Regions from separate parts of the Hahella sp. KA22 genome, predicted to be linked through region 4. Evidence: riboswitches for the same ligand, from Rfam matches in the RefSeq annotation. Region 4 holds a riboswitch; each other region holds the start of a gene.
The links. Region 4 has a riboswitch for cobalamin ahead of EUZ85_RS00070 (CbtB domain-containing protein). Riboswitches for the same ligand answer to the same signal wherever they lie in the genome.

Region 1 (7,176 bases), 1.4 Mb from region 4:
GACCTTTCAAGCAATGGGGCAGTCCCGCGACGGTCAGCACAACCCGATCACAAAGGGCGGCGAGGGCCTGATGCAAGAGCCCGGCTTCATCGCAGTATCGACGCGTCAGCTCCCCTAAAGGCGTAACGCCCATGTTGGTTTCATTGCTGACGAAGATGATGTCGCCGTCGAGGTCGGGCAGCATCTCCAACAGAGCCTGCCGTTGCTGTCCAAAAAGTTCTTTGTCGTCTGAAATCAAAAGATTGGTAAGCCAAAGCGTCAGGCAGTCCACCAATACGAGACTGCCTTCCTGCTTGGCGTCACGAATGGCGTCGGCGAGATAGACAGGGGCTTCAATCAATCCCCAGGCGGAGGGGCGGCGGGCGCGATGGTGAGCGATCCTCGCGGCCATTTCGCCATCGCCAGCGGTAGCCGTAGCGATATAGACGACGGGTTTCTCCTGGGAAATCGCCAATTGCTCAGCCAACGCGCTCTTCCCTGACTTCACGCCGCCTAGAATCAACGTCCTCACGCCCTGCTCTCCCTGTCGCCGCTGTTTGGCCCTACCTGTAGAAACCCTGCGATTTCGTCCCAGTTTAAGTACTGGTCCACGACATCCGCCAGGCGATTTATGTCAGCTTCTCGTAAAGCATCGTAATCCAGGTGTTGCACTTCGTTCAGGCCCGCCCAGCGCAATAGCGCCGCCAAAGACTGCGGGCTTTCGAAAAGTCCATGCAGATACAGCCCCAGCACCTGATTATCATCACTGACGACACCGTCCAATCGCCCGTCCGCAAGACGCACCGCCGACGTTTGCGACGCTGCGCAGCGAGTCACTCCAGCATGAATCTCATAGCCGGTAATCCGAGCGTCATCCAACCAAAGGCGCCCTTCCACTCGCCGCAATTGCTTTTCCGGCTCCAGAGTCGTGGCGATCTCCAGCCATCCCAGGCCAACGCTCTCTCCAGCAACGCCTTCCAGGCCATGGGGGTCGGCGATGCTACGTCCCAGCATCTGGTAGCCGCCGCAAATACCGATAACCCGGCCGCCATAACGCAGGTGCTTGCGAATAGCCTCTTCCCAGCCATTTTCGCGCAACCACTGCAGGTCGTTGCGTACGGATTTGGAGCCAGGAAGAATAATGAGATCAGCTGACGGCGGCGACTGGCCCGGCCCGATAAACTGAAAGTCCACCTGCGGGTGTAACCGCAGCGGGTCAAAGTCCGTGTGATTACTGATTCGGGGCAAGGAGGGTGCGATAACTTTAAGCGTCGCGCCAGACTTAACGATAGCTTCCCGCGGCAAGGCGTCTTCCGCTTCCAGATGCAGGCCATTCAGATAAGGCAACACTCCCAACACGGGCTTGCCGGTATATTCCTCCAGCCACCGGAGTCCCGGCTCAAGCAAAGCAATGTCGCCGCGAAAACGGTTGATGACAAAGCCGCGAACCCGTCGCTGTTCACTTTCGCTCAATAAAGCCAATGTGCCGACCAAATGAGCGAACACGCCCCCCCGGTCAATATCGGCAATCAGGATAACCGGGCAGTCGACCGCTTCCGCAAACCCCATATTGGCGATATCTCGATCGCGCAGGTTAATCTCCGCCGGCGAGCCTGCGCCCTCAACCAGAACCGCATCGTAAGCGGAGGAGAGTCGTTGAAAAGATTCCAGCACCGCCTGCATGGCGGTGCGTTTGTAGTCGTGATAGGCCACCGCATCCATGTTGGCGCGGGCTTTACCATGAATGATGACTTGCGCGCCAATATCCGTATTGGGCTTCAACAACACTGGGTTCATGTCCGTATGCGGCTGCAGGCCACAGGCCTGCGCCTGCACCGCCTGCGCCCGCCCAATCTCACCACCGTCCACCGTTACGGCGCTGTTCAGCGCCATATTCTGTGGCTTGAACGGCGCCACTTTCACGCCACGCCGCAACAGACTGCGGCATATCGCGGTGACGAGTGTGCTTTTGCCAGCGTCGGAAGTGGTTCCCTGGATCATGAGCGTACTCTTGGTCATCCAGATAGACTTCCTTCTAGAACAAAACAGCTCACTGAAACAGGCGCACGCACGAGCACGTCAGTCTTTTTCAGCGAAAACTATTTTTGCTGGATTTTTATCAACGCCGATAGTTTTGATGATGGTTTCAGTCGATGTGTTAGCGATAACCAAGTCAGGATTTGCTCCACCGACGCCAAACCACAATTCGCCCGTTGGACTGGCGGCGATTGAACGTAAATCCACACTGGCCGTGCCAGGGATCGCCGAAGCAACAACGTCTCCCGTACTTGGGTTAAAACGATAAAGAGACGTTTTTTGGAATTCTTCATAACCGTTGAAGTAGCCCACCGTATTAGAAAGGATGGTCATATCCGTGATCAAACCGTACGGATGACTGACATCATTGCCATCGTCGATGAGCACATAGTGGTCATAGGTGCTTGGATTTACGATCTCTATGCCCCCCGTGTACTCAGCAGGTCGGGGAGGACTTGAAAAAGTGCTGTCGTACCGTCCAAGCCCGGCAATAAACAGCGAGCCGCCCTGCTCTATGATGGTATGAGGATTCTTGATATTTAAAGCCAAGCCTTTTTGGGCTCCGCCGGAGATATTGATTTCTTCATTAGTGGCGACATTAATTACCGCTAGATAAGCAGTTCCTGGCGCAAATTCATCGTCCATGTTCTGCATGACGACATATAGTTTGCCATTGTATATCACCCCTGCGGACATCTCTGGAACGCCATCATCATCGTAGCTGCTCAGATCTATCTCACCCGTTTTGAAGTGCTCTTCATCGCTTAACGCAACAGATGGATCCACTACCCAAATGGATGAACCGCCGTACCTCAGCACATACGCCTTGGTATCGCTAACAAATATTATGTCATAAGGGTTGCTCAGAGACTCGCCATCATCATTGGTGGTGAACTGCCAGTCAGACACGCCTGGGCTGTCATAGTTATACTTGGAGATATTATCCTGGCTACGCCTACCAATACGATAAAAACTGTCTCCATAGGCCGCCACAGACATATCTGACTTGTTGGAGCTGGCATACCCTTCTACAACATCGTATGGCGCTTTAGCAGATGCAATCGAGACTTCACTTGATGAATAGTCATTCGCCACACCGGCGATAACCGCGACCCAATCCGAACCAGGCGTCGTTCCTCCATTACCGCTGTCTCCGCCGCCACAACCCGCCATCGTCGCAAACGCCAGGGTTAAACCCGTCCATTTCAACGTTGTTGCTATACTCTGCTGCATGCCCGCGTCCTCTTAGTTATTAAACAGGAAACTAAAATAAATGCTGTAAAGACACAAAATAGTGTCGCCCAGGAGAAGGGTAACCGTTAAAAGCTTCAACGACTTCATCGGTCACATTGTTTGCGCTGACTTCAACGGTAGTCTCGCCATCGGACCAGCGCCCCACCACATCGACAATGTTTTGATCTTCCACTTCCGTTTCCTGAGCGCTGTCGTAATAAGCCCCGGATTCATGACGATACTCGACGGAGGTGGTGATGCGCCCGATACTCCAGGCGGCGGATAAAAAGTGGGAATAGGTGTAGGCGCCCGCCAGTTGTTTACCGTGCAGGTCACGGGCGTCTGACAGGTTTTCTGTGTCCTGGGCGGTGCTTCTGGCGATAAACGTCCAGGCGGGAACAGGTCGATACATGGCGTCCACTTCCACTCCGCTAACCCTTGCTTTGCCGACATTCTCAAAGCGGCCGACTCCCCTTGAGTCATAAGAGGGGACGATAGCATCTTTTAAATCCCGATAGAAATAGGCCGCAGATACACTAAAACTATCTACGCCCACTTCAAATCCGATGTCACCATTCAACGCTGTTTCCGGGTGCAACTCACTATTACCAATGAAGAATCCTCTATCGCCGAACTTCTCCGCTAACTGAGGGAACCTCACATCCCGGGATGCATTGGACTTGAGCGACAGCCAATCTGTCAGGCGGTAACGAACGCCAGCCTGCAATGAATGATATTGAGCGGAATCGGAAGCCACCTCCGTGCGCCCGCTCATGGATGCAGCGGGAGTCTCATCTTCAAGAAAGTATTGGCGCGCGCTCAGGCGCACCAACCAGATATCTTCAGCATCCGCCCACTCGTCTTGCACACCCAGCAAGTAGGTAAAACGCTCGAACTCCTGCTTTTGCCTGCGCCCGGTCAGGTCCTCTTCCTGATAAGTTTCCCGGCGCGCCTCCAAGGTAGCGGAGAGCAGATGCAGACCGATTGAATAGGAGCCATATAACTCGGCGCCGACCACATCCGTGTCAGCCCGAGTTTTCTGCACGCCCAGGCCAATGCGGCTTTGACTGTCGTCATAACGCTCTTCTTGTGTGGACAAGAAAATGCGCCCCGAATAATTTTCCTGTGTATTTCGGGCAAAGCTCAGTTTGCTCTGCAGACGAGTGAAGTCCGTATCCAGACTGGTTCGCGTGCTCTCCAGATTAGCGATGTCAGGCAGATGCTGATCTTTATTGAAATGTTGCGCCATCAGTTGCAAATCCGTGCTATCCGACAGGCTGCGTTCCGCCGTCAGCATGCCATTGAACTGACTGAAATCCGCATTGCGACGACGTTCCACACGATCATCGTAGGGATTAAATTCGGTCTGGTTGTTGTTCAGCATCTCGAAGTCGTTATCACTGCCGAGATAATCAAGGGACGCCAGGTAGTTGGTTTCGCCAACGCTATCGGCGAATGTAAGCGCCCCTTTACGACTGTTGAATGAGCCATACCCAAGACTTAATTGTCTGAGGGGTTTGCTGAAACGAAGAGATTTGATATTGATCGCGCCGCCGACGCCAGAGTAGCCCAGCTGAATCGGCGTTGCGCCTTTATAAATTTCAATCTGCTCAATGCCGCTCAGCAATATCTGGCTCAAGTCCACCGAGCCGCCAGTCGCATCGTTTAACAATACTCCATCTAGATAAACGTTCACCTGCTTACTGGTGGAGCCACGAAGATAAACAGCGGAGTATGATCCCAGCCCGCCGCTCTGACGCACTTGCACGCCGGTTTCATTCTTCAGCACGTCTGCGACGGTGGCGACTTTCGAGTCAAATTGCTCGCGCTTGATCACCTTAACAAAGCCAGTTTGATACTCCGCGTCAATTTCATCCGCAGATGGAGCTTTGGCTTCGACGACAACAGGCGCCAACTCTTCCGCGCGAACGCCGGTCAGTTGTGAGCCAACTAAAAGCAAAAGGGGTACAAGCCTCATAATGTTCCGAAAGAGTAGCGCCAGTGAATGCAATTGTTGCGCAGCGGATACAAGCAAAGAGGGAAAGGAGTCGAGTCAGACGAATCCCGGCAAAGCCCTCCGCTATGCCACGCGATAAGCAGGCGTCAGGCCGGTCTCCGGGCTCATGAGTGGTGTAACCGGCGACAACGTCTTCCCGCGAATCCGCAGTGACAGGGGGTTGTCGTTTGACTCATTTACCGTTGCGGGGGCAGCGTCGGACTTAAACCGACTTCCCGTTTCATCCCTTGAACGAATGTTCTCAGGACACCTGATGCAATGGGGGCGTAAGCTAAATGGCCGCCCCTGTAAAGTCAAGGCGCACAAAGCGCCTCACCCAAACCACAAGCGCCAGGGTCGCGGCAACCTGTTGAAAACTATCCAAATGTAGCCTCCCCCTATTCCCAATAAGTTAGGAGATGAGTCTGCTCGCTTAACTGTCGGAGCGGAACAGGCAATGTTTGGCGTAATCCGTCGCCTCATTCGCCGTCCAGTCACCCTTCGGCTTGGTCGCCATATCCTCACACCAGTCCTTGCTCCCCACCTCGGGAGAGCAACCGGCTAAAGCACCCAAGCTCAACCCCACCACCAATAGCCAAGAAGATACGCGTTTAATCGCCATAGGAAATCCTGAATGTCATTTCACAAGTTCATCTTTAATCGAGAAGTATACAAGGCAGAGGCAGTCAGTTTGGAGATTGAGGGCGAAAATTTTCAATTGAGAGCAACTATCCACAATTCTGACTGGTTAAATTGCTTCAAAAGCTTAGCTACCCTCAACTTTGCCACTGGCGCAATTTTCTACACTGTCAGCGTATAAAGTAACCGTGAGCCATATCCCCGAATAGGTTTCGCCACATACTTGGTAGCCCAGGTTTTCTATATAATACGTCGAAGATCTCTCAACCCACCACCCCGAGAAAAGCAAAAGGAATCCTCCGGCGATTAATATTCCACCTTGGATTCTTTTAAAGAAGTTCGATTTTATTAGTCGCTCAATTATTGCCACAACCGTAATCAGAGGTATTATTAGAGGCAGCAACAAATAACGCACACCACCGTGAAACTCAATTACATTAGCTCCACTTGCCGCCTCCTGCTGAGCAAAATAAATGACATCTAAAAATCTAGCTGCAAATGCCAACGCAGCAACATTTAAAACCAACATAGCTACGCATATTACAATTTTCCTCATAGCTATCATTAATACCTACTCGTAGCTTTCATAAGCGCTCTCTCAATAAAGTTACTTTCAAATATAGTGACTTGACGAGCCGCTTCACCAATAGTTTTATTATGCAAAGAATTCAAGCTCTCTATAAGAGCGGAAGTAACTCCATATTTTTGATCAAGCTCCTCAAGTAAAAAACTTGTCGCAACTCCAAGAAAAACTGCAGCCAACAAAGGGCCTACAGCGACAGTGGTGAAAGCGCCTACAACATATGCGGCAGCAGAGCCAACCGTAGCAGCAACTCCGACTTTAACAATGTCAGTAGCCAGAGTGCCAATTAACACAGATAACGACTTTTCATCGCTTAAAATAAATTGAAGGACGGTCAAAGGAACAGTTAGATAGATAGTAAGCCTCGCGCCTTTTATTAAATTACTATTAACACCTAACTGACCAATAGCCATATCAACCACCTTAGGGTTAGACGCCAAGTATCTCGTACCCGTCAATGATTTTCGGAGTCCAGAGTAGCCTTTTATTACAATATATGCCTTATCTTCAACCATCCTAGTAACAAATCGCCCAGCCAGCCCAATTTCTGCTGCAATCTTTCCTACAAGAGTCAAATCTTGAGTAGGTGAAACAAGTCCAGCTCCTGTTTTCAAAACACTCAAGTCAATATCTTCACGCATATTCTTTGCGATCTCCAAAAACATATCGATAGACATGATATGAATTTGTTGCGCATTGCGGTTAATGT
Region 2 (7,176 bases), 300 kb from region 4:
GCCGGCGAGAATGATCATCACGATGCCCGCTTCCGATCCCACGATCATTACCAGCGCCAGCAGTCCCAGCATGGCGCCGATAATGCCCGCCACTGGCGTAAACAGTCCGCTCGCTGAAAAGCCAAAGTAGATGGCGCACACCGAACTTAGGGCCGCCGTGGAGGAAACCCCCAGTACGCCGGCGTCCGCCAGCGGATTGCGTAGCAGTCCCTGCAACACGGCGCCGGATAGCGCCAATACCGTTCCACATAGCAGCGCCAATAGTGTCCGCGGCAGCCGGATTTCCCATAGAATCAATTGGGTTTCCAGATCCCACCCCGGCCAGCTCACCCCGGTGACCCGGCCGGTGCAAAGAGACAAACCGATCAAAAAGGCCAGCGTCACACTCAGAATCAGGAGCAAACGGTTATAAGTCATCCGCAGTCTCCGACCCGGACGCTTTACGCTCTTGCGTCAGTATATGATCCGCTACTTTTTGGGCCGCCAGCGTCATGGCGGGCGTTCCACAGGAGAGCCAGTCAGCGGGGATATACAAAGGTTCGAAACGGGAAGGACGGCGCTTCAATAAAGGATGCTCCACCCAATTCGTCGCCAACGCCTCGCTGTCATAGCTGTTGCTGACCATGAGCAATAAATCCGGCCGCCAGCGCACCAGCGTCTCCAGATCCACTTGCCCCCAACCTTGCACGCCCTGCTCGCTCGCCACATTAATCACGCCGATGGCGTCCAGAAAGGCGTCCTGGAAATTACCCTCGCCAGCTATCCAGCCATTGGCGTTCAGAATCAGCGCCCTGACTTGCTTGTCCGCTATACGTTCGTGAACCCTGGCGAAATAGGCCCTCAGCTCGCTTACAATCGCCGCAGCCTGCCCGGGTTTGCGAACGGCTTCCCCCATAAGGCTCCAGCTTGACGCCAAATCATCGAGGGATTGCGGTAAGGGAATCTCCACCCAACGCATATTGAACTTCCGCACCAGCGGCTTAAGCGAAGACGCGCCATACTGACCCGCCATCACGATATCCGGCCGGAGTTCCAGCACTTGCTCGATAAAACCAAAATTGGCGGGAATCTCACGCAACGTCGACGCAATTTCCAGCTCAGAGGGCTGATGACTGAGCCAGGTGACCGACACCAGATTTTCCGGGGCGAGATACCCCATCATTTGATCAACGCACTGGTTGACCGACATGACCGTCGGCTCAGCCGCGCGAACATCGCCCGCGTTGACGGAAAGTGTGAAAGTAAACGCTGATAGCAATCCCAGGGCCCGAAAAGCCTTAACCAACATGCAGATGCCGCCTTGAATCGATGCGAGGTGCGAATCCGGCGTAAATTCCCCGTTTACGGTCGGATAAAACAGGCTCCGAATGGGAGTCAAACAATGGCAGGTCTCCTGGCTTGCGTTTCGTAGTCCTGTCCCGCCTTCCCAACATGGAGACGATCTCCACCCAGTGGCCTTTGATAACGTCGCGATAAGGAGGGGCGGCGTTATCCGGGACGAACTCTTCGCTCACAGTTGCGGGGACAGCTCCGGCTGATCGAACGCGCATAAAGTCGCGCTCACCGGATTCCCATTTAATCCTGCTCTCATCGAAAATGATCGAACTTTGAGCAACTGGAACCATTGCGGCCCACATTATCGTGAATTGGTCATTTTAAGTCCAGAAAGCCGCTGAGGGGCGCTGGACCTGTCTGCAAGATTGTGTCAGTTTTACGCTCCCGTAATTACCGACAAGAATAAGACTGTATGACCGACGCGCCCTTGTCCCGCCATGGACTCATTCTGAAACGTCTGCTGTTCCTCGTGTTCATGTATGCTGGACTGGCCTATGGCTTGAGCCTGTTGGAATATACCGTCTTCAATCTGACCGGCTGGTCGCCGGTGAGCATCGAACGCAGTGTCGAACTGCACAGCCGGGAAGAGGTGAAAAAGGAGTTCGATCTTTGCGGCGGCCCGCTATTCGCCGCCAGCGCCGTGGTCAGCGCTCAGGAAGGCGATCGCCTGCTCGCCCGCTGCGGACGCTTCTGGCCTTTCTATCGTTACACCATTGAAGCCACCGCCCACCCATTGCTGCCGGGCTCTTTTATCCTGTATCCGGACGAAGCGCCGGCGGCTGTTACGGCGCGAGAGAATTTCATCATCAATATGCAGGTGATCAACGGCGGCTTCGCCCTGGTAGCGCTGTTTGTGATTGGTTTGAGCTGTTTCGCAGGTTATCGCTTTCTTTTCAAGAAGGACGAAGAAGCCGGCTACAAGACCGCTTTTCACGGCTTTATCAGCAGCTTTCTGATGCTCGCCTGTTATAGCGGCGTCATGTTCTTCATTGATCCCACGTTCAGCTTCGGCTGGTAATCTCGCTTAGCCCGCGCGCAGCCAAACGCCCAACTGGCGGATCGCGTCTTCCGCCTCCGCCGTCCAGGGCGCCGCGCAATTGAGCCGCAGGCAATGTCTGTACTTGTCGCCGTCGCCGCTGAACAGAGTTCCCGGCGCAATGCTCACGCCAGCGGCCAGCGCTTTGCGATACAACGCAACCGTATCGCAGTCCTCCTCCAGCTCCACCCACAATACAAACCCACCCGCCGGCTGCGATACCCGTACGCCTGCGGGAAAATACCGCAGCACCGCCGTCGTCATGCGCTCCACATGCACCGCGAACTCATGGCGCATACGCCGCAGATGGCGGTCGAAATCCGCTTGCGCCAGATAATGCGCCACCGCCATCTGCGGCAAGCTTGGGCAGGCCAGGGTGCTGGCGAATTTCAGGTAACCGACCCGCGTCCGCCAGCGCCCTGGAGCCATCCATCCCACCCGCAAACCGGGGGCGATTGATTTGGAAAACGACGAGCAATACAGCACGCCGCCGGCACGGTCATAACTCTTCGCCGCGCGCGGACGCAGGCCGGAAAAGCCCAGCTCGCCGTAGATATCATTTTCGATCAAAGGAACGCCTCGGACTTCCAGCAAGCGCACCAACTGTTCCTTGCGCTCATCCGGCATCAGACATCCAAGAGGATTGCTAAAGTTGGGCATGGCCACGCAGGCTTTGACCGGCCACAGCTCCAACGCCAGTTGCAGCGCCTCCAGGCTGAGCCCGCTTTTCGGGTCGGCGGGAATTTCCAGCGCCTTTAGTCCAAGCGCATCAATGACTTGCAACAACCCAAAGTAAGTAGGCGACTCCACCGCCACCACATCTCCGGGCTGCGTCACCGCCCTCAACGCCAGAGTCAGTGCTTCATGGCATCCATTAGTGATGAGAATGTCGTCTGGCTCCAGATCGCACCAGGCGTCCTTCATGCGTTGCGCAATGGCCTCACGCAAACGCAACGCGCCAGGAGGAAAACTATACGCTTCAATGTCTTCACTGGGCCCGCGCAACGCGGCCCGGAACGCTTTTTCCATCGCCGCCGCCGGCAAAAACTGCGTCGCCGGCGCCGCCATGGCGAAATTCATACCCTTGGACGATTGGGTCGCCTGCACCAGACTCATGATGGTCTGCTGCGTGTCCACCAGGGTGGGCGCGCCTTCAAATCCGGTCACCTTGGGCAACGCCGCCTCCAGTTCGGCCAAACCATTCTGATTGCGACGGCGCACGTAATAACCGGATCGCGGCCGCGCCTCCACCCAACCCTGCCTCTCTAGCAGACGTTGCGCCGCCATGATGGTGGACACGCTGACGCTGAAGTGCTCCACCAAATCCCGGGTGCCCGGTATACGCTCTCCCACCGCGTACATACCCTGACGGATACGTCCCGCCACAGCGTCAGCCACTTCCTCGTATCGCTTTTTGCTCATGCCGGTCGCCGCCTCACTCATACGCAAACAAGTACAGTTCTTCATCGATATACCAGTACAGCAAGCCAAAAGGCGAAACTGTATCGATATATATAAATTTTTCTTGGCCTATATCGCAATCCTCTGTCTGTTTATTGTTGCTGTTTTCCCCCTCAACCTGATAAAGCAGGAGAAAGACTATGCAAGCCGCCGCCTCCCCTATCCCGTATTGCTGGCTGAACGGAGCCATTGTTCCCGCAGCGGAAGCGGCGATTTCCGTCTACGATCACGGTCTGTTGTATGGGGACGGGGTCTTTGAGGGGCTGCGCTTCTATCAACGTACGCCCTTTCGCATAGAGCGACATCTGCAGCGTCTGCAGGACTCCGCCGCCGCCCTGGGAATCACCCTTCCTTATGACGCCAACGCCTTACGCGAGGGAGTCAGCGCGTTGATAAGCCGTTATGGCGGCGAGAGCGGTTATCTGCGGCTGGTGGTCACCCGTGGCCCCGGCAACCTGGGCTTGAATCCGCGTAACTGCGCCACGCCGAATGTGTTCATTCTGGCGGATCAGCTCAGCATGGCCTCCAGCGAGGCGCAGGAGAAAGGGCTCAAACTGATCATCGCCAGCGTACGTCGCACCGTAGGGGCGGGACTGGACCCCAGAGTGAAAAGCCTCAACTACCTGACCTCGATCCTGGCGCGCATGGAAGCCAATGTCGCCGGCGCTGATGAAGCCTTGTTGCTGAACGAACGCGGTCAGGTGGCGGAAGCCTCAGCGGAAAACCTGTTTATCGTCCGCCATGGACGCTTGCTGACGCCTCCAACCAGCGACGGCGCGCTGGCGGGAGTAACCCGCTCGGTAATCATGGAGCTGGCTCAGGCCAGCAACATTCCTGTCAGTGAGCGCACGCTCACCCCTTACGATCTGTATACGGCGGATGAATGCTTCCTGACCGGCAGCGGCGCAGGGCTCTTATCCGTCGCGGAGGTGGACGGACGTCCCCTCCGCACATCGCCCGGCGAGGTTCTACAACGCCTGCGCCAGGCTTTCGCCGCCTTGATTGCTCAGGAGTGCGGCGCTTAAATCACTCGCGCCCGTCAACGCATTCGGCGTTGGCGGGGTCACTATGACACCGCACCTTCAGCATGAGTTGCAGGGCCTTGGGGTCATAAGCCCCATCCTGCTTCAATGCAATGCGCACTTCTTTGAGCATATTGTTAAACCCGGTGGCCTCCTCCTGATTGGGATGTATCCATACTTTCGCGGGTATTTCCGCCTCCGCCTTACGCACCATCTCCATCAGCTCATCAAAGCGTCCCTGGAAATGCTCTCGCGCTTTCTGGGCGAAATCCGCCTTGAAGCGATCTTTCCGCACCAGCACCTGATAGGTCATCTGCGCAAAACTATATGAATACACGCCCCCATCCGGCTCTACGCCCTTATATAGCTCCAAAGGCTGATAGGCGATCGCGGGAGCATAGGCGACATCGACGCTGCCGTTATTGAACTTACCGGCGAAGCTGGAGGGCGTGGCGCCCACTACGGAGCCGCCCACATGGCGCACCATGGTCACCGCCGCAGGATCATAATCAAAGGCAGCGATTTTCTTGCCCTGAATCGTCTGCACGCTGTTAACGCGGCGATCCCGCACCAGCACATACACTGCGCCCGCGGGCAGCAGCCCGGCGACTTCAAAATCGCCACTGGTCATCAGTTTGGCGGCCTTCGGCTGCGCCAGCGTCTGCAGAATCGTCTTCAGCTCACCGTATCCCGGAATCGCGCCCAGCGCCACCAGGGTTCCCGTAAAGCGGTTGAAGTCCCGCGCCCTGACGTCCGTCAGTAATACCGCGTCACATTGGCCCGCGCGAAAGTCGTCAGCTGCGATTTTTTCGTCGGTGTAAGCATTCAATTCCAGATCATAGCCCCAGTTCAGGGCCTGGATACGAGTGGCTTTCATCAGGTTATACACAGGGCCGGCGGCCCCGAGAGGGTCAAAAACGCAATAGCTGCGTTGCTCAGCCGCTTGCGCGGTGAGTGCGGCGACGCCCAGGAATAGCCCCAGCAACGCACGACGAAGGCATGCTGTCATGGTGTGAATCTCCATTATTGTTATTGGTATTGAGGTTTTCCTTGTACATCGGTCGTCCCTGTCTGAGTCAGCCGAAAAGGCCCACCCGCCGCAGCGTCGATGGGTTTCCAGTCCGGTCCGACTATCGCGGAATATATGACAAACTAACGCGTCTTAATGCCTCAGAGAGCACGTTTCCGCGATATTCAGGGAGAAGCAAAGTTTCGCCCCAGTTTGGGGCAATATCCCGTGAGCCGCGTCAAAATTTACTTGTAAAACCGGCCCCAGGCCTTATTCCGCCCGGCTGAAAGCATGATTTATGCGCTATCGCGGCTAGAACCACGCGGGCATTCGGGGTAATATGACCCTCCTTCGATGTAAGCCCGGACAACCAGCGGTAACGATCAGCTTTCCCTTTCAGCAATCATCACGAGTGACCACTTTTCCATGTTAAATTCCGATGCCTTAACCCAATTGAAACAGTTCAAACAAGACCTGCGTATCGCCAATAACCGTTTTGAAGGAACGGTGAAAGGCAGTCCGGGGCGTTTTGGGTTTGCTGTGTTGGATGACGGCAGAGAGTGCTTCCTGAACCCGGACGAAATGCAGAAAGTATTTCCGGGCGACCGAATTCTGGTGGAAGTCAGCCAGGACGACAAAGGCCGCGACGTCGCCAAAGTCGTGCAACACATGAGAAGTGAGCTGAAGTATTTCGTCGGCCGTTATTTCACCCGTGGCCAAGGGCACTTCGTAGAGCCCGACCTGATGGGCATGAACCGTTGGATTTTCATCCCTCCGAAGAAGCGCCAGCAAGCGCACGTCAACGATCTGGTTCTGTGTCGCGTCTTGCAGCATCCCTTCCCTGAAGGTAAGCCACAGGCCGAGGTGGTGAAAATCATCGGCAAGCCCGGCGCATCCGGCCTGGAAGTTAATTACATGCTGGCCAAGTACAATCTGCAGGCCCACAACCGCGCCTCCATCAATGAAGCGGAACTGCAGAAGCAAGTCGCCGCTGAGCTGGAAAAGCGTAAAGATCTGCGGGAAACGCCGTTCGTCACGATCGACGCCGCCAGCACTCAGGATATGGACGACGCCCTGTTCGCCACCGCCAAGCCTGAAGGAGGCTGGGAGTTGCTGGCTGCCATCGCCGACCCGTCTTCACTGATCCCGGAAGGCGGCGACATCGACAAATATGCGCAACGTCTGGGCAGTTCTTTCTACTTCGCCGATCGCACATTGCCCATGTTGCCGGCCAAACTGGCCAATCACTTCTGTTCACTAAAGTCCGGCGAAGACCGTCTGGCTCTGGTTTGCACTATGCAGATCGACGCTGA
Region 3 (7,176 bases), 390 kb from region 4:
CGATCCGGTGGAAGCGTTGGCGTTGCGGGATATCTTCCCTTCCGTGACGCCGGGCTACCACATGAATAAAAAACACTGGAATACGCTGGCGCTGGATGGCGGCGTGCCGCCCGGAGAGATCGGGCGGATGATTGATAACTCCTACGCGCTGGTGGTCAAAGGCCTCACCAAGACGGAGCGTCAGGCGCTGGAGCTGCGTTACGGCAGGGAAACCCTGTTCCCCGCCTAAGCGTTTCAGCGTTCAGAACCGGCAGTTGGAGGGCAGATAAGCCGGCTCTATATCCGTCTTGTTGGCGCCGACGGCCTCCATTCCCTCGACCGCGGGGCTATGTCCGCATAACCAGGTCATTGGGCTGGCGGGGCTGCCGGTCACGATGGCGGGGCGAATGGTGAGATATTTGTCCTGCAGACTTTTGTTCACCTTGTTGCCCAACTGAACATGAAAGGCGCCGTTCTCCAGAGTGATGTTCTTCACAAAATTCCCCAATAACTTGTTGGGCGCAGGCATGCCTGCGGCGGCGTTATCGGCCGGAAAATCGCCTTTGTATTTGTAATACTCTTTCACCTGGTCACGCAGTTCGCCCACGATGGTGACCGCCTCAGTGATCTGCGCCCGAGTGATGTATATCTGGTAACTGGGCAAGGCGACGGACGCCAGGATGCCGATGATGGCGACCACTATCATTAATTCGATGAGGGTGAATCCGTTTTGTGTTTGTTTGCTCATAATGCTGCCTTTGCCGAGTAGAAGTTAAATTGCGGAGCCTAAGCCAAATATTGGCAGGTAGACGGCGAGTACGGTCGCTCCAACCAGTATGGCTATTAAGGTGCTGACGCCTGCGACGAATTTGGTTTTGAAGGAAGCCAGAGCCGCGGAGTACGCGACGTTGAGTCGCTCGAACTGATACGCCAACTCCTGTTCCAGCGCGCCAGTTTTCAGGGCGATCATCAGATCCAGATATTCCGATTGTGAGAGCTTTTCTTCCAGACTGGCGCTGGAACAGAGTTGTAGCGCCTCGCGTAAGGACGTTTCCGCATCCAGACCTGAGCGGTTAAGCAGGTAGGCGTTGGCGAGCCAGATATAACGCAGATGGGCGTTGGCGATGGAGGACAAACCTGGGACGCGTTGCATGAAGTCCGGCATGGGCCTCAACTGTCGAATACAACCGACCGCCTTGAACCCAATCCAAAATAGCGGAGCCAAACCGATCAAGACGAAGATCCAAACTGACTGAAACGTCTCCATGCCGGATATCAGCGCCAGCGTAAATGCTGGCAGCTCCATATTCATTTCACTGTAAAATACCTGAAATCCCGGCAATACCTTGATGAGCAGGACGCTGAAAATAAAGATGGCGATCATTAACAGGACGAAGACGTAGCCAAGCAGACTTTGCAGTCCGTCCCAAACGCCACGCCAGGATATTTCCATAGCGTGAGAGTGGGTGATATAGCGTTCCAGAAAGCCGGGTAGCGAGCCGCCTCTGGCGCGCACGATGGCGGCGAGTCGACTTATGTCGTAGAAGGGACTGTCCTGATAAGGCGTCGCTTGTAGGCTGACGTCACCCTGCAATACTTTTTTCAGTTGCTCAACCTGGGGCTGTGCGTGAGCCGGCAGGAGAGGCTCCAGTCGGGCCAGCGCCTGTTCTAGAGAAAGCCCTTGTTGAACCTGATGGTTCAAGTGCCGCAACAGTTGGCTTAGATTTGAGTTTGGTGATGAAATAAGGATCACGGTTTAACCTCTACAGATATAGGGGAGTTGCTCCGGAGGCAGCGAGCTTTTGTCGTCGCCGTAGACTTTGCGTGGACCCGAGTGGGCTGACGCGCATGTCCAACCCAGGGTGCGCAATGCGCCATCAGGATTACTGACGACGGATCGAAAGCTGATGGTTCCAGGCGTTTCTTCAGCGAGCGGAGAAAATGTAAAGTGCAAGGCTCCGCTAGCATCAAGTTCAACAGGCTGGAAATAAACCGCCTCAACCTCGCTCAAAGCATACAGTTTGTCTCGCTCCGGCCAGACGCCGGAGAAAGCGTATTTTTCCGCCATGTCTACTCTGACCCCTCCCAATAAACTAAAGGCCTCGGTTAGACGAGCTTTAATAATGGTCTGGCGTCCGGCGTCCAATGCGAAAGTCAAAGCGATGCAAATCACGGCGATACAGGTAAAAATCTCCAGCCAACGAAAGCTTTTAACAGTCTGGAAAGACGGTCTGAAAACGAGGACGTCGTGGCCAGATTGCAGCGGCGAGCCGGCGACGATTACGGAGACGCTTGCATCCGACTGAGCCGAAGCTGTTATGAACTGCTGGTTGACCCATCTTGCCCGCCAGTTCAAATAGGTCAGAAAAGGAAAGGCGGACAGAATAAACAGAGGATGCAATGCCTCCGCGAGCGTAGAGGCTGTTATCACTGCTGCAATATAGAGCGCGCTGGTCCATGGGCCAAGCGAAGGATCTGAGCGGCCCGCCAAGGAGGAGCTGCGCGCGAGATTACCAACCAGAGCAGGAATAAAAAAGTAAAAGAACAGCCCGCGCAGCGGCGGCCAGATAGGATCTCCCGATATAAGCCGATACTTGCGCCAATTCATGTAATGCCAGAACAGCTCGTACGCGCCCAGCGTTAACACATACAAAAGACAGTGCAACCACATGGGGGGCGCAAAATAAGGCGTCAGTTTTTCTTTGAAAAAGCGGCGTCGTTCAGGCAAATCCAGTCCTTAATGCGAAGAAGAAAATTATTAGCAGTTTAGCTGATTTGTATCCTGAACTGCTTTTAATTCAGGTAATTACCCGCTTATTTTTTGGGGTGACAATGAGGTTTGGCAAACTTCGGCTGCTCGACCGCCATGAAAATCGTGGATATGTGAATGTCGCCGTTAGGGATGTCAGTGTGGTTTAGCTGTATTGACGGCGACGGCTTACTGTATAGAATGGCCGCCTTTTGGGAAATCTCATGGATTTGAATCTAATCGTTGGCGTTCTGATCGAGAGTGCTTGCCTGTTCGCTGCGGCTAAGCTGCTGAAAGTCTCGCTGGCGTTTATTGAGGCATTCTTGATCGTTCTTGCGGCGGCTTTGATTGGACTCTTTGTCTATGGGCTGCCTGGTTTGCTTCTCGCGATTGGATTCTATCTGGTTGCATTAAAGCTGATTACCAAAGCGGATGCTTATTCAGAGATTTTTATTCTTACACTCATAGGATTAGGCGTCCAGGCGCTACTGAAAAAGTTCTTATTCGCCGTCATTCTGGCCTGATTTCAACCCATACGCCCACGGTTTTGCTGTATGGCGTTGCCTCTACATCTAGTATTTACTTTTAGTATTCAAAACAATATATTGTGCCTCAGCTATGGTTCACGCCTGTTCAAAGGTTGTGCTAAGAGGGAATCCGGTGAGAGTCCGGTACTGACGCGCAGCGGTGTGGGGGAACGAAAGCGACGCGGGCGGAAACGCCCACGCACTGTCCTGAAAGTGGATGGGAAGCGGTCGCCGTAGGTTCGCAAAAACGTGTAAACGCCCCCGAGTCCGAAGACCTGCCATGCTGAAGTTATTCATGCCTTCGCGACTCAGGGTAATGATAAAGCGCCGCTTTGTGCGAGGCGATTTTTGTCCTGTCTGCGCGTCGCTTTATGTCCCTAATCGTGGAGGTTCGGCCAGAACACGCGATAGAGGACAATTCCATGACCGGCAGTTTTTCGTCCCCCAGTGAGGCGCGCGCCTCCAGTTCCCCATCTGTTTCATCCGAATCACGCACTCATAACGCCCTGCTGCAGGTGATCAAACGCACCGGTCAGGCTGCGCCGTTTGACGACCGAAAAATCGCCATGGCGGTGACCAAGGCGTTTTTGGCGGTGGAAGGACAATCCGCGTCCGGTTCGCCCCGTGTGCGGGATTCCGTAGAAAAACTGGTTAAAGATATCGTGGCTCGCCTGCGCCGCCGCAGCCCGGAAGGCGGTTCGGTGCATATTGAAGAAATTCAGGATCTGGTGGAGTTAGGCCTGATGCGCGGCGGCTTCCACAAAGTGGCCCGCGCTTATGTACTGTATCGTGAAGAGCATGCCCGTCAGCGCGCGCCTGCGCCAAGCGAACAGGCAGGGGAGACGCATCCCGATATCAATGTGAAATTCACTGACGGCTCAGAAGCGCCTTTGAATATGGGACGTCTACGTACAGTGATCAGCGATGCCTGTGCGGATCTGGACGGCGTCAGCGAGGAAAAAGTGCTGCAGGGCGCACTGAAGAACCTGTACAACGGCGTTAAGCATAAAGACGTCAACGCCGCGCTGGTCATGGCGGCGCGTCCTCTGATCGAAGAAGAACCTAACTATTCCTATGTGTGCGCCCGTTTGTTATTGGACGGTTTGCGTGAAGAGTCGCTGAGCTATCTGAATATCGCTGCGTCCGCCACGGAAACTGAAATGGCGGAACTGTATCCGTCTGCGTTCCGCGCCATTATCGAACGCTGCGTGGAGCATGAATTGCTGTCGCCAAGTCTGCTGGAATTCGATCTGGAACGACTGGGCGCCGCGCTTAAGCCTGAGCGTGATCGTCAATTCACCTACTTGGGGCTACAGACCCTTTACGATCGTTACTTCATTCACTGGCGCGAGACCCGCCTGGAATTGCCGCAGGCGTTTTTCATGCGCGTCGCCATGGGGCTGTCGGTGCAGGAAGACGACCCTAACGCTCGTGCGATTGAGTTCTACAACTTGTTGTCCTCTTTTGATTACATGTGCTCCACGCCGACGCTGTTCAATGCCGGCACCAACCGTCCGCAATTGTCATCCTGCTATCTGACCACTGTGCCGGATGACCTGGAGGGTATTTACGGCGCGATCAAGGACAATGCGCTGCTGTCCAAATGGGCGGGCGGTCTGGGCAATGACTGGACGCCGGTGCGCTCTCTGGGCTCCCACATCAAAGGCACTAATGGTAAATCCCAGGGCGTGGTGCCGTTCCTGAAGGTTGTGAACGACACGGCCGTGGCAGTGAATCAGGGCGGCAAACGTAAAGGCGCCGTGTGTGCTTATCTGGAGTCCTGGCACCTGGATATCGAAGAGTTCCTGGAACTGCGCAAAAACACTGGCGATGAACGCCGCCGCACCCATGACATGAACTCCGCCAACTGGATTCCTGACCTGTTCATGAAGAGGGTGTTCGAGGACAAGGAGTGGACGCTGTTCTCACCCAGCGATGCGCCGGATCTGCACGATTTGTACGGCTCCGCTTTTGAAGCGCGCTATACCCACTACGAATCCCTCGTGGAAAGCGGCGCCATCACCCTGTTCAAGAAAGTGCCTGCGCAGAATCTGTGGCGCAAGATGCTCTCCATGTTGTTCGAAACAGGCCATCCCTGGGTGACCTTCAAAGACCCCTGTAACCTGCGTTCGCCGCAGCAACACGTTGGCGTGGTGCACTCCTCGAACCTGTGTACGGAGATCACGCTGAACACCAGTCAGGACGAAATTGCGGTGTGTAACCTGGGCTCGGTCAACCTGGTCAACCACATTCGCAATGGCGAAATCGATCATGATCGTCTGCGCAACACCGTGTATACCGCAGTGCGCATGCTGGATAACGTCATTGACATCAACTATTACGCGGTTCCCCAGGCGCGTAACGCCAACCTGCGTCACCGTCCTGTGGGCATGGGCCTGATGGGCTTCCAGGATGCGCTGTACAAGCTTGGCCTGCCGTATAGCAGCGTCGAAGCAGTGCGCTTCGCCGATCAGTCCATGGAGCTGATCAGCTATTTTGCGATCACTGCTTCTTCTAATCTGGCGAAAGAGCGCGGACGCTATGAAACCTACGAAGGTTCCCTGTGGGATCAGGGCGTTCTGCCTATCGATTCTCTGGATCGTCTGGAGCAGGAGCGCGGCGCGGAATACTGCACGCTGGATCGTGGTCACAGTCTGGACTGGACGCCAGTGCGCGAGCTGGTGAAAAAGCAGGGCATGCGTAACTCCAATGTCATGGCGATCGCGCCTACGGCGACGATTTCCAACATTGTCGGCGTATCCCAGTCCATTGAACCGACGTATCAGAACCTGTTCGTCAAATCCAACCTGTCCGGCGAGTTCACCGTGATCAACCCCTGGCTGGTGCAGGAGTTGAAGGCGCGGGATCTATGGGATTCCGTTATGGTCAACGATCTCAAGTACTTTGATGGCTCCGTTGCGCAGATCGATCGCATTCCAGAAGACGTGAAGCAGTTGTTCCTGACCGCGTTTGAGATCGATCCTCGCTGGTTGGTGGAAGCGGCCTCCCGTCGCCAGAAATGGATTGATCAGGGGCAGAGCCTTAACCTGTACATGGCGGAGCCTTCCGGTAAAAAACTGGACAACCTGTACAAACTGGCCTGGTCCCGCGGCCTGAAAACGACTTATTACCTGCGCTCTCTCGGCGCCACGCAAATGGAGAAAATTTCTTCCGGCGCGTCCCAGAGCGACAACGCCAAACCTGATGTTGACGACACTGAGAATCAGGAACCGCAACCGAAGTTCTGTTCGATTCTCGATCCGGACTGCGAAGCCTGTCAGTAAGCGACGATAACAACCAGGAGCTATGACCATGAATACCGAACTGATGAAGCAGACTGCGACCTTGTCGGACTGGGACGATCCTCTGGCGGTGGCGATTCCTGCTGTGTCCACATCCTCGGCTGTTTCTCCACAGTCATCCGTTTCCACCTCTCCCGCTGCGGCCCCCGCCGCCGGGGGAGCCCCTGACAGCGTGCCAGAGCCCGCGGCCCTGGCGGAGGAGGCGATGGAAGAACAGGTTTTACAAAAGCTGGACCCGGTTAACCCTGACGACAAGCGGGTGGTGAACGGGATGACTGACATCAACCAGCTGGCGCCGTTCAAGTATCCCTGGGCGTGGGAGTTTTTCCTCAACGCCAACAAGAACCACTGGACGCCTCTGGACATCAACATGTCTCAGGACGTGTACGACTACCATCACAAGCTGACTCTGGAAGAAAAGCATGTGTATGAAAACGTGCTGGCCTACCTGACTACTTCCGATATCCTGGCCATGCGTAATATCGGTCTGGCGGTGATGGAGAAAATGAGCGCACCGGAATTGCAGATCTATCAGGCGCGGCAGGTGTACGAAGAATCTCTGCATACCTGGACCTATCAGCACTGTATTGAAACGATTGGTCTGGATCAGAGCGAGATT
Region 4 (7,176 bases):
GGGGACTTGAAGAATGGCGAAATCCACACGGCGTCCACGCCCAGGCTGGCGATATAGTCCAGCTTTTCCGTAATGCCGTTCAAATCCCCGACGCCATCGCCGTTGGAGTCGCAAAAACTGCGCGGATAAATCTGATAGATCACGCCGCCGTCGCTCCAATCCGAAGGCCGCATTTGTCCCTGCATTGCACTACTCTCCGCCATGGCTTACACCTCATCTGCTTGAACGTAAACGATTAACTAAAATTGTTTCAAACAAAGCATGATTTTCTATATAAATATGAATAATCATACTTATTACGGGATTTTTAGCGGATGCTAGGCAACGTAAACGTTTACGTCAACAAACCCAATCCATGATGTTTTAAGGCGAATTTAAAGCCATGAAAACCACTATCAAAGACGTCGCCAAACGCACAGGCGTCTCTATCGCCACCGTGTCCCGGGTGATCAATGGCCTGGGCGGTTACTCCAACGACACGCGCAAAAAAGTGTTATCCGCCATCGACGAAATGGGCTTTCGTCCCAACGCAGTGGCGCGGGGTCTGGTCAGTAAAAAAACCCATACTATCGGGGTCATGTTACCGGACGTTTCCGGCATGCTGGCGGCGGAGATCCTCAAAGGAATCGAATCCGTGGCGAAAGAGCAGCGTTACAGTGTGATCGTCTGCAACACCAATTATTCCGGCGACCGTTCTCAGGAATACGTGCGAACGCTGAAAGAGAAGCAAGTAGACGGCGTGCTCGCGGTCAGCGAATACATGACGCCGGAGAAAAGCAAAGCGCTGTTGAGTCTGAACCTGCCCGTCGTGCTGATTTCCACCCTGTCCTACTCCTATCCCTTCCCCTACGTGAAAGTGGATGACAAGCAGGCCGCCTACAGCGCCGTCTGCCATCTCATCGACAAAGGCCACCGCCGCATCGCCATGATCAGCGGCGACCGCGCCGATCTGATCGCCGGCGCACCCCGCATTGAGGGCTATGTTCAAGCGCTGCGAGACCATGGCCTCAGCGTCGATGAATCGCTGATTCGATTTCGGGCGGAATTTGAATCTTTCGGATTTCACAGCGGCGCGCTGTGCATGGAAAGATTACTGCAGGACAAACCAGGCCAGTTCAGCGCTGTATTCGCCGCCAGCGACGAATTGGCCATGGGCGCGTTGTCCTGCGCTCACCGCCATGGCCTCCGCACCCCGGATGACCTGTCGATCATCGCTTACGACGACACCCGCATCGCGGAAATGGCGACGCCGCCGCTCACTGCGTTACATCAGCCGCTGTTCGCCATGGGCAGCCGTGCGACGGAAATGTTGTTGGACATGTCAGCCGCCGGAACCCTGGAAGCCGAGAGCGTGATCATCCCGCACAGGATTATTGAGCGGGAGTCAGTCCGGACGATCTGAAGCAGCAGCCAAGGCGGCTGGTTGATGGTTGATGGTTGATGGTTGATGGTTAAGGCATTGGCCGCCGCGCTGCGCAACGGGAAATCTAAATCGTGGAATAGTGCCGATAAATGCGGCCAAGCACTTCCAGATCGCCCATACTGGGGTTCCAGTCGCCGCTGACCACATGGCCGGGATCAATCTTGCAACCGCCGTAGCGGGTATTGTCGACGGAATCCAGGAGCACCACCGCCTGATCCGCATACATCATGATGGATTTGGGATCGAAGTCGGTGCTATAGGTTTCAAACTTGCGGGTGCTGTTGCGCTTGTTCAGCTTGTAGGCGTCCAACGCCATTTTGTTGGCCCCCCAGGTGTGGAGCACGCTCTCGGGCGCATCATCGCGTTCGTGCTCATGAGCCAACCCCAAAGCATGTCCTACTTCATGGGGCAGCGATTTGATATTGGCTTTGCCATTAACCCCCAGCTTGGTGCTGGCGCCGGGAAAATACCCAATATCCGCAGAGTTGCTGGCGAAATTGAGGGTGGCCACGCCGTTACCCGCCGCGCCTACTTCAACGAATTTGATCAGCTGCGTGCCCCAATATTCCAGAACGCAGTGTTCCCAGCGGCGGAAAGTCGCGCGCACGGTCTGTACATATTCCCTGTCCAGCCCCTCGGGCACAAACACCTTCACCACGCCGTTCGGCCAGGGGCCGCCGACATTGGTTTCTCTTTCAGAGAATTTACCGTCCCAACTCATGCGGTAAACCATCGCGGTACCGCCGTTTCTTATACATCCCAATCCCATGATCCCACTCCTTTCTAGTTATGGATCGTCAGAGCTTAGCTCGTCTCAATAATGTTGCTGAGACGACGCCAATCCAATTTCAGTGCGATCCGGGGAGCGACGTTGGAGACGCCTTCCAGTCATGAGAGATTGTTATTTATTGTAATTCCGTCAGCCCGCGCCGCCCCACTGGTTGAACCAGACCAGCTCCTGTAAATCCTTGCGCTGGCTCCAGTTTTCCTGTTGCAGCATCGGCGCGTCATAAAATTTATCCACATGCCCCAGACACAGAATGGCGATCGGCTCGCTGCCCTCCGGACATTGCAGTAACGAGGCTAATTCAACGGGATCGAACAGCGACACCCAACCCATGCCAACCCCTTCACAGCGGGCCGCCAGCCAGAGGTTCTGGATCGCGCAGCTGGCGGACGCCAGATCCATATCCGGCATGGTGCGACGACCGAAAATATATTTTTCGCGGCGATCCGTGAGCATCACCACCAGCAATACCGGACACTCACGCACCCCCTCCACTTTCAGGCGCATAAACTCCTGGCCGCGTTCGCCTAGCGCCTCCGCCGTCAGCAGACGCTCTTTCTCCACCGTGGCGGCGATATCCCGGCGCAGACTGGGCTCGGTGATGCGAATAAAACGCCAGGGCTGCATGAAGCCCACGCTGGGCGCGTGATGGGCGGCTTGCAGAATACGCTGCAAAGTCGCTTCGTCCACCGGGTCCGGCAGGAAATGACGCATATCGCGTCGTTCGTAAATCGCGCGATACACCGCCTGTTTTTCTTCGGGTGAATAGCCGCTGTCCGTCATGAGTCGCCTTATCTGTCAGCGAGGGCGGCGGTCAGTCTCCCTGCGAGACCGGCGTCCTCCAAATCAAAAAGTCCAAACCGTAAATACGCCAGCTCCGCATTCACCCGCCAAAGGCGAATCAACACGCCCCGCTGCGCGCAACGTTCGAAAATCCGCTCAGCCTGCACTGTCGGCGTCAACACGGACACAAACAGCGGCGTGCGCCGGCAATCCTGCGCCCTCTTGAATACCGACTGCGCCAGAATAAGCGCCTGCAGGTCGCGGCTCACCAAGGAGAGCTTTTCTCGCATAGCGGTAATCCAAGCCTCATCGCGCAACGCCCGAGTCGCCACATATTGCGCGGCGCTGTTCACCGCCCAGGGACCAAGCCGGCGCTGCAATGCCGCCAGCCAGTGAGGCGCCGCCGCCACAAATCCCAATCGCACTCCCGGCCAACCGAAAAATTTGCCGAATGAGCGCAACACCACAATGTTTTCCGGCAGGGTCTCGCCCAGCAGGCTGGAATCTGTCTCCGCATCGGCGAAGGCTTCGTCCACCACCATCAATGCGCCCGTGGACTGCAGTCGCTGCGCCAACTCACGTAGCGCCGCCAATGGCGTCCTACGGGCGGCGGGGTTATTCGGATTAATCGCCACCAGGGCGCGCAAGTTTTCTGTCTGCGCCAGACGCGCCGCCGCTCCCGCCAGATCTCCTGCAGGGTAATGAATAATTTTGAAGCCTTGACGACGCCAGTGATGCTCATGTTCGCGATAGCCGACGTCCGGCAGCGCCGCCACACCTGGGGCGCAGCAGGCGGGCAGATGTTGAATCGCCCATTGCGTGCCGGGAATCGCCAGCAGGGAATCCGTCCCGTAATAAACGCTGGCGGCCTGTTGCAACGCCGGGTCGGCATAAGGCAGACGTCGAAACACCTCTGCCGGAATGCTGGTCAGCGGGTATGGAAAAGGGCTGACGCCGGTGGATAAATCCAGCCAGTCAGCGGCGGCAACGCCATACAGGCGGCTGTATTTATCCAGATCGCCGCCATGGACGGGAGCCGGCTCATCATCCTGAAGGTCCACGTGTCCGGCCCCGTTATCAAAGTCGCTCCCGTTCATTCAACCCGCTCCCCACAGCCATAGCACGCCCACTCCCAAAGCCACTGTCGCCGTCCACAACGCCAGAGAGCGATTGATCAGTCCACAGGCGCGCTCAATGGATTGCGCCGTGGCGGCGTCGCCGCAGCCCAGTGAAGGCCGATGCTGCAGACTGCCGTGATAGGTCGCCGCGCCGCCGAGCCGCACCCGCAGCGCGCCCGCGCCCGCCGCCATGACCGGCCCTGCATTGGGACTTTTCCATTGCGCGCCCTGAGCGCGCCAGCATCGCAGGGCGCTGTCCATGGCCCCGCAGCAGGCGTAACTGAAGGCGGTCAGACGGGCGGGAATCCAGTTGAGCACATCGTCAAGTCGCGCCGCCGCCCAGCCAAAACTTAAATAACGCGGGCTCTTATAGCCCCACATTGCATCCAGGGTATTGCTGAGGCGATACAACACCACGCCGGGAACGCCGGCGAGCAGAAACCAGAAGATGGCGGCGAAGATGGCGTCGTTGCCGTTTTCAAGAGCGGATTCCGTGGCGGCGGAGGCGATCTCCTCCTCCCCCAGTTCGGCGGTGTCGCGACTGACGATCATGGATAGACTGCGCCGCGCCGCCTCCGCGTCATGCCTGCGTAATGGCGCGGCGACCTGACGCACATGCTCCAGCAGACTGCGCCAACCGATGGCGAGATAAAGCACGAAGGCGGAAAAGATAATGTGTCCCCAGGTGGAAGACTCACTCCACGCGTTCGCCAGCCAGGCGAGCGCCGCCCAGGGCAGAATCGCGGCAGTCACCGCCGCCGCGCCAAGCGCGCGGGTTGCTGAGGAAGAGAAGTCGGCGATGCGAATCGCTCCCTCCACCCAACCGGCGTAACGCCCGAAACCAACCAAAGGATGCAGCCGGCGCGGTTCTCCCAACAGGGCGTCGAAAGTCAGGGCGAGGACAAGAATCAGCAATGTATCCATTGGTCAGTATGCGCCAGGCTCATGATGAGGCGGCCTATTCTCACCATGGTCCGCGCTCAATGCAACCCGCTAACTTGTTGACTTCCCCTGGGTTCAGCCAATAGCATATCCCGCTGACCAAGGTGCTCGACCACGAGATAATCGGGAAATCTGGTGCGCAATATGCTAATCCAGTGCTGCCCCCGCAACGGTAATCGAAAGTAATTTGCCAACGCCACTGTGTCGTCAGTTTTGACATGGGAAGGCGCAAATGTTGTGTCGAAAATGCTTCGACCTTTCGTAAGCCCGGAGACCGGCCTTGCTTTATCCACTGCAGTTCGTACGGGTAGGTGCGCAGATCATGCAAACTAAAAATCTCTCTCTTCCATTGCTGGCTTCCAATAACGCAGCGCTACAACTTATCGGCGCCATGTGCTTCGGCGGACTGATTCTGTTCGCAGTGGGCTTTCTGTCCATGGATGCGGCTCACAACGCCGCTCACGACACCCGGCACGCGTTTGCTTTCCCCTGTCACTAACAGTTACTGAATTCTGAGGCCCTGCCAGGGCCAGACGTTCGCCTGTCTAACTTGACGCCGCACCTCTTGTGCGGCGCTTGCGCGCATAGCGACGTCACACCGCATTGCATGAGGAAGAGACATGTTGATTCAGCGTATTATCCTGGCGTCGCTGCTGGTTGGCCTGTTGGCTGGCGGGCTGTTGAGCGCCGTACAACACTCCCAGGTCACCAGCATTATTCTGGAGGCGGAAACCTACGAAGGCGATGAAGCGCCAGAGCCCGTTGCCGTGGCGGAGCACCAGCACGCGGCGACGGGCGCCCATCACTCCCATGAGCACGATCACGGCGCGGCGGAATCTGGCGGCCATCACCATGGCGAAGACGCCTGGGCGCCAGAGGACGGTCTGGAGCGCACCCTGTACACCCTGCTTGCCAACGTGCTCGCCGGAATCGGCTTCAGTGCGCTCATGCTGGCCTGTATGACCGCCGCCAGACTCAGCGGCAAAGGCGGCGCAGGCTGGGGCGCGGGATTATTATGGGGACTGGCGGGCTATGGCGTTTTCTTTGTCGCTCCCGCCCTGGGACTGCCGCCGGAGATTCCCGGCATGCAGGCCGCCGCACTGGAAAATCGCCAGTTGTGGTGGATCGCCACCGCCCTGGTTACTGCGATCGGTTTCGCCTTGCTGGCGTTCGCACCGGCATGGAAAAAGCTGGGCGGACTGCCTCTGCTGATTATTCCGCATTTGGTCGGCGCGCCGCACGCCAATGCGCCGGAGTTCGCCGCCGCCAACCCACAGGCTCTGCAGGCGCTACAGATGCTGCATCATCAATTCATCACCGCCGCCACCCTGACCAACGCGCTGTTCTGGGTGATCGTCGGACTGGCCTGCGCCTGGTTCCTGCGCCGTTGGAGCAGCCAGGACGTCGCGCGGCAGGCGCGCTGAGTCAATGGACGTCGCCGCCCCGCCAGCTCTCGCCGCCTACCCATTCGCCGCGGTTGTCGGCCAGCAACCGCTAAAAACTGCGTTATTGCTCGCCGCCATCAATCCTCATCTGGGGGGCGTATTGATCAGCGGTCCGCGCGGCTCCGCCAAGTCGACGCTGGCGCGGGGACTGGCGGATTTATTGCCGGAGGCGGCGGACAAGTTCGTCACCCTGCCCCTGGGCGCGTCTGAAGAACGCCTGATCGGCAGCATTGACCTGCAACAGGCCATGGGCGAGCGACGCGTGCAGTTTAATCCCGGCCTGTTGGCCAAAGCTCACGGCGGCGTGCTTTATATCGATGAAGTCAATCTGCTGCCCGACCCCTTGGTGGACGCCCTGCTTGATACGGCGGCCTCGGGCGTGAACTTTGTCGAACGGGACGGCCTCAGTCACAGCCATCCGGCGCAGTTTATTCTGATCGGCACCATGAACCCGGATGAAGGCGAACTGCGACCGCAGTTACAGGACCGTTTCGGTCTCGCCGTCACTCTGGATGAAACCTACGACGTTGAACAGCGCATGGCTATCGTGGAGCGACGTCTGGCCTTCGAACAGGACCGCGAGGCCTATCTGGCGCAATGGCGCGACGCTCAGCAAGATCTGCAAACCCGCATCGCCGCCGCCCGCGGGCGCCTGTCACAGGTTCTCTGCCCTTCAGA

Region 1: it holds a riboswitch for cobalamin, as region 4 does, so the genes downstream of both, EUZ85_RS06540 (TonB-dependent siderophore receptor) here and EUZ85_RS00070 (CbtB domain-containing protein) in region 4, are expected to answer to the same signal.
Region 2: it holds a riboswitch for cobalamin, as region 4 does, so the genes downstream of both, EUZ85_RS01460 (ABC transporter substrate-binding protein) here and EUZ85_RS00070 (CbtB domain-containing protein) in region 4, are expected to answer to the same signal.
Region 3: it holds a riboswitch for cobalamin, as region 4 does, so the genes downstream of both, EUZ85_RS01825 (ribonucleoside-diphosphate reductase subunit alpha) here and EUZ85_RS00070 (CbtB domain-containing protein) in region 4, are expected to answer to the same signal.

What each region holds. Positions count from the first base shown of each region.
Region 1 covers NZ_CP035490.1:1,456,194-1,463,369, reverse strand. The annotation lists gene cobU (bifunctional adenosylcobinamide kinase/adenosylcobinamide-phosphate guanylyltransferase) at 1-511, opposite strand, end outside; gene EUZ85_RS06550 (cobyric acid synthase) at 508-1,998, opposite strand; gene EUZ85_RS06545 (hypothetical protein) at 2,059-3,249, opposite strand; gene EUZ85_RS06540 (TonB-dependent siderophore receptor) at 3,281-5,227, opposite strand; cobalamin riboswitch at 5,338-5,535, opposite strand; gene EUZ85_RS06535 (DUF3012 domain-containing protein) at 5,679-5,867, opposite strand; gene EUZ85_RS06530 (hypothetical protein) at 6,012-6,413, opposite strand; gene EUZ85_RS06525 (hypothetical protein) at 6,449-7,176, opposite strand, start outside.
Region 2 covers NZ_CP035490.1:311,948-319,123, forward strand. The annotation lists gene EUZ85_RS01455 (iron ABC transporter permease) at 1-417, opposite strand, end outside; gene EUZ85_RS01460 (ABC transporter substrate-binding protein) at 407-1,288, opposite strand; cobalamin riboswitch at 1,366-1,641, opposite strand; gene EUZ85_RS01465 (hypothetical protein) at 1,748-2,353, shown strand; gene EUZ85_RS01470 (PLP-dependent aminotransferase family protein) at 2,360-3,793, opposite strand; gene ilvE (branched-chain-amino-acid transaminase) at 3,973-4,857, shown strand; gene EUZ85_RS01480 (putative solute-binding protein) at 4,859-5,863, opposite strand; gene EUZ85_RS01485 (ribonuclease R family protein) at 6,290-7,176, shown strand, end outside.
Region 3 covers NZ_CP035490.1:395,978-403,153, reverse strand. The annotation lists gene EUZ85_RS01850 (MmcQ/YjbR family DNA-binding protein) at 1-229, shown strand, start outside; gene EUZ85_RS01845 (pilin) at 242-727, opposite strand; gene EUZ85_RS01840 (type II secretion system F family protein) at 752-1,732, opposite strand; gene EUZ85_RS01835 (pilin) at 1,736-2,707, opposite strand; gene EUZ85_RS01830 (hypothetical protein) at 2,953-3,252, shown strand; cobalamin riboswitch at 3,331-3,553, shown strand; gene EUZ85_RS01825 (ribonucleoside-diphosphate reductase subunit alpha) at 3,678-6,539, shown strand; gene EUZ85_RS01820 (ribonucleotide-diphosphate reductase subunit beta) at 6,568-7,176, shown strand, end outside.
Region 4 covers NZ_CP035490.1:9,503-16,678, forward strand. The annotation lists gene EUZ85_RS00040 (alpha-amylase family glycosyl hydrolase) at 1-203, opposite strand, end outside; gene EUZ85_RS00045 (LacI family DNA-binding transcriptional regulator) at 383-1,402, shown strand; gene EUZ85_RS00050 (M12 family metallopeptidase) at 1,488-2,192, opposite strand; gene bluB (5,6-dimethylbenzimidazole synthase) at 2,343-2,993, opposite strand; gene cobD (threonine-phosphate decarboxylase CobD) at 3,002-4,090, opposite strand; gene cbiB (adenosylcobinamide-phosphate synthase CbiB) at 4,091-5,035, opposite strand; cobalamin riboswitch at 5,139-5,351, shown strand; gene EUZ85_RS00070 (CbtB domain-containing protein) at 5,376-5,552, shown strand; gene EUZ85_RS00075 (CbtA family protein) at 5,674-6,477, shown strand; gene EUZ85_RS00080 (ATP-binding protein) at 6,482-7,176, shown strand, end outside.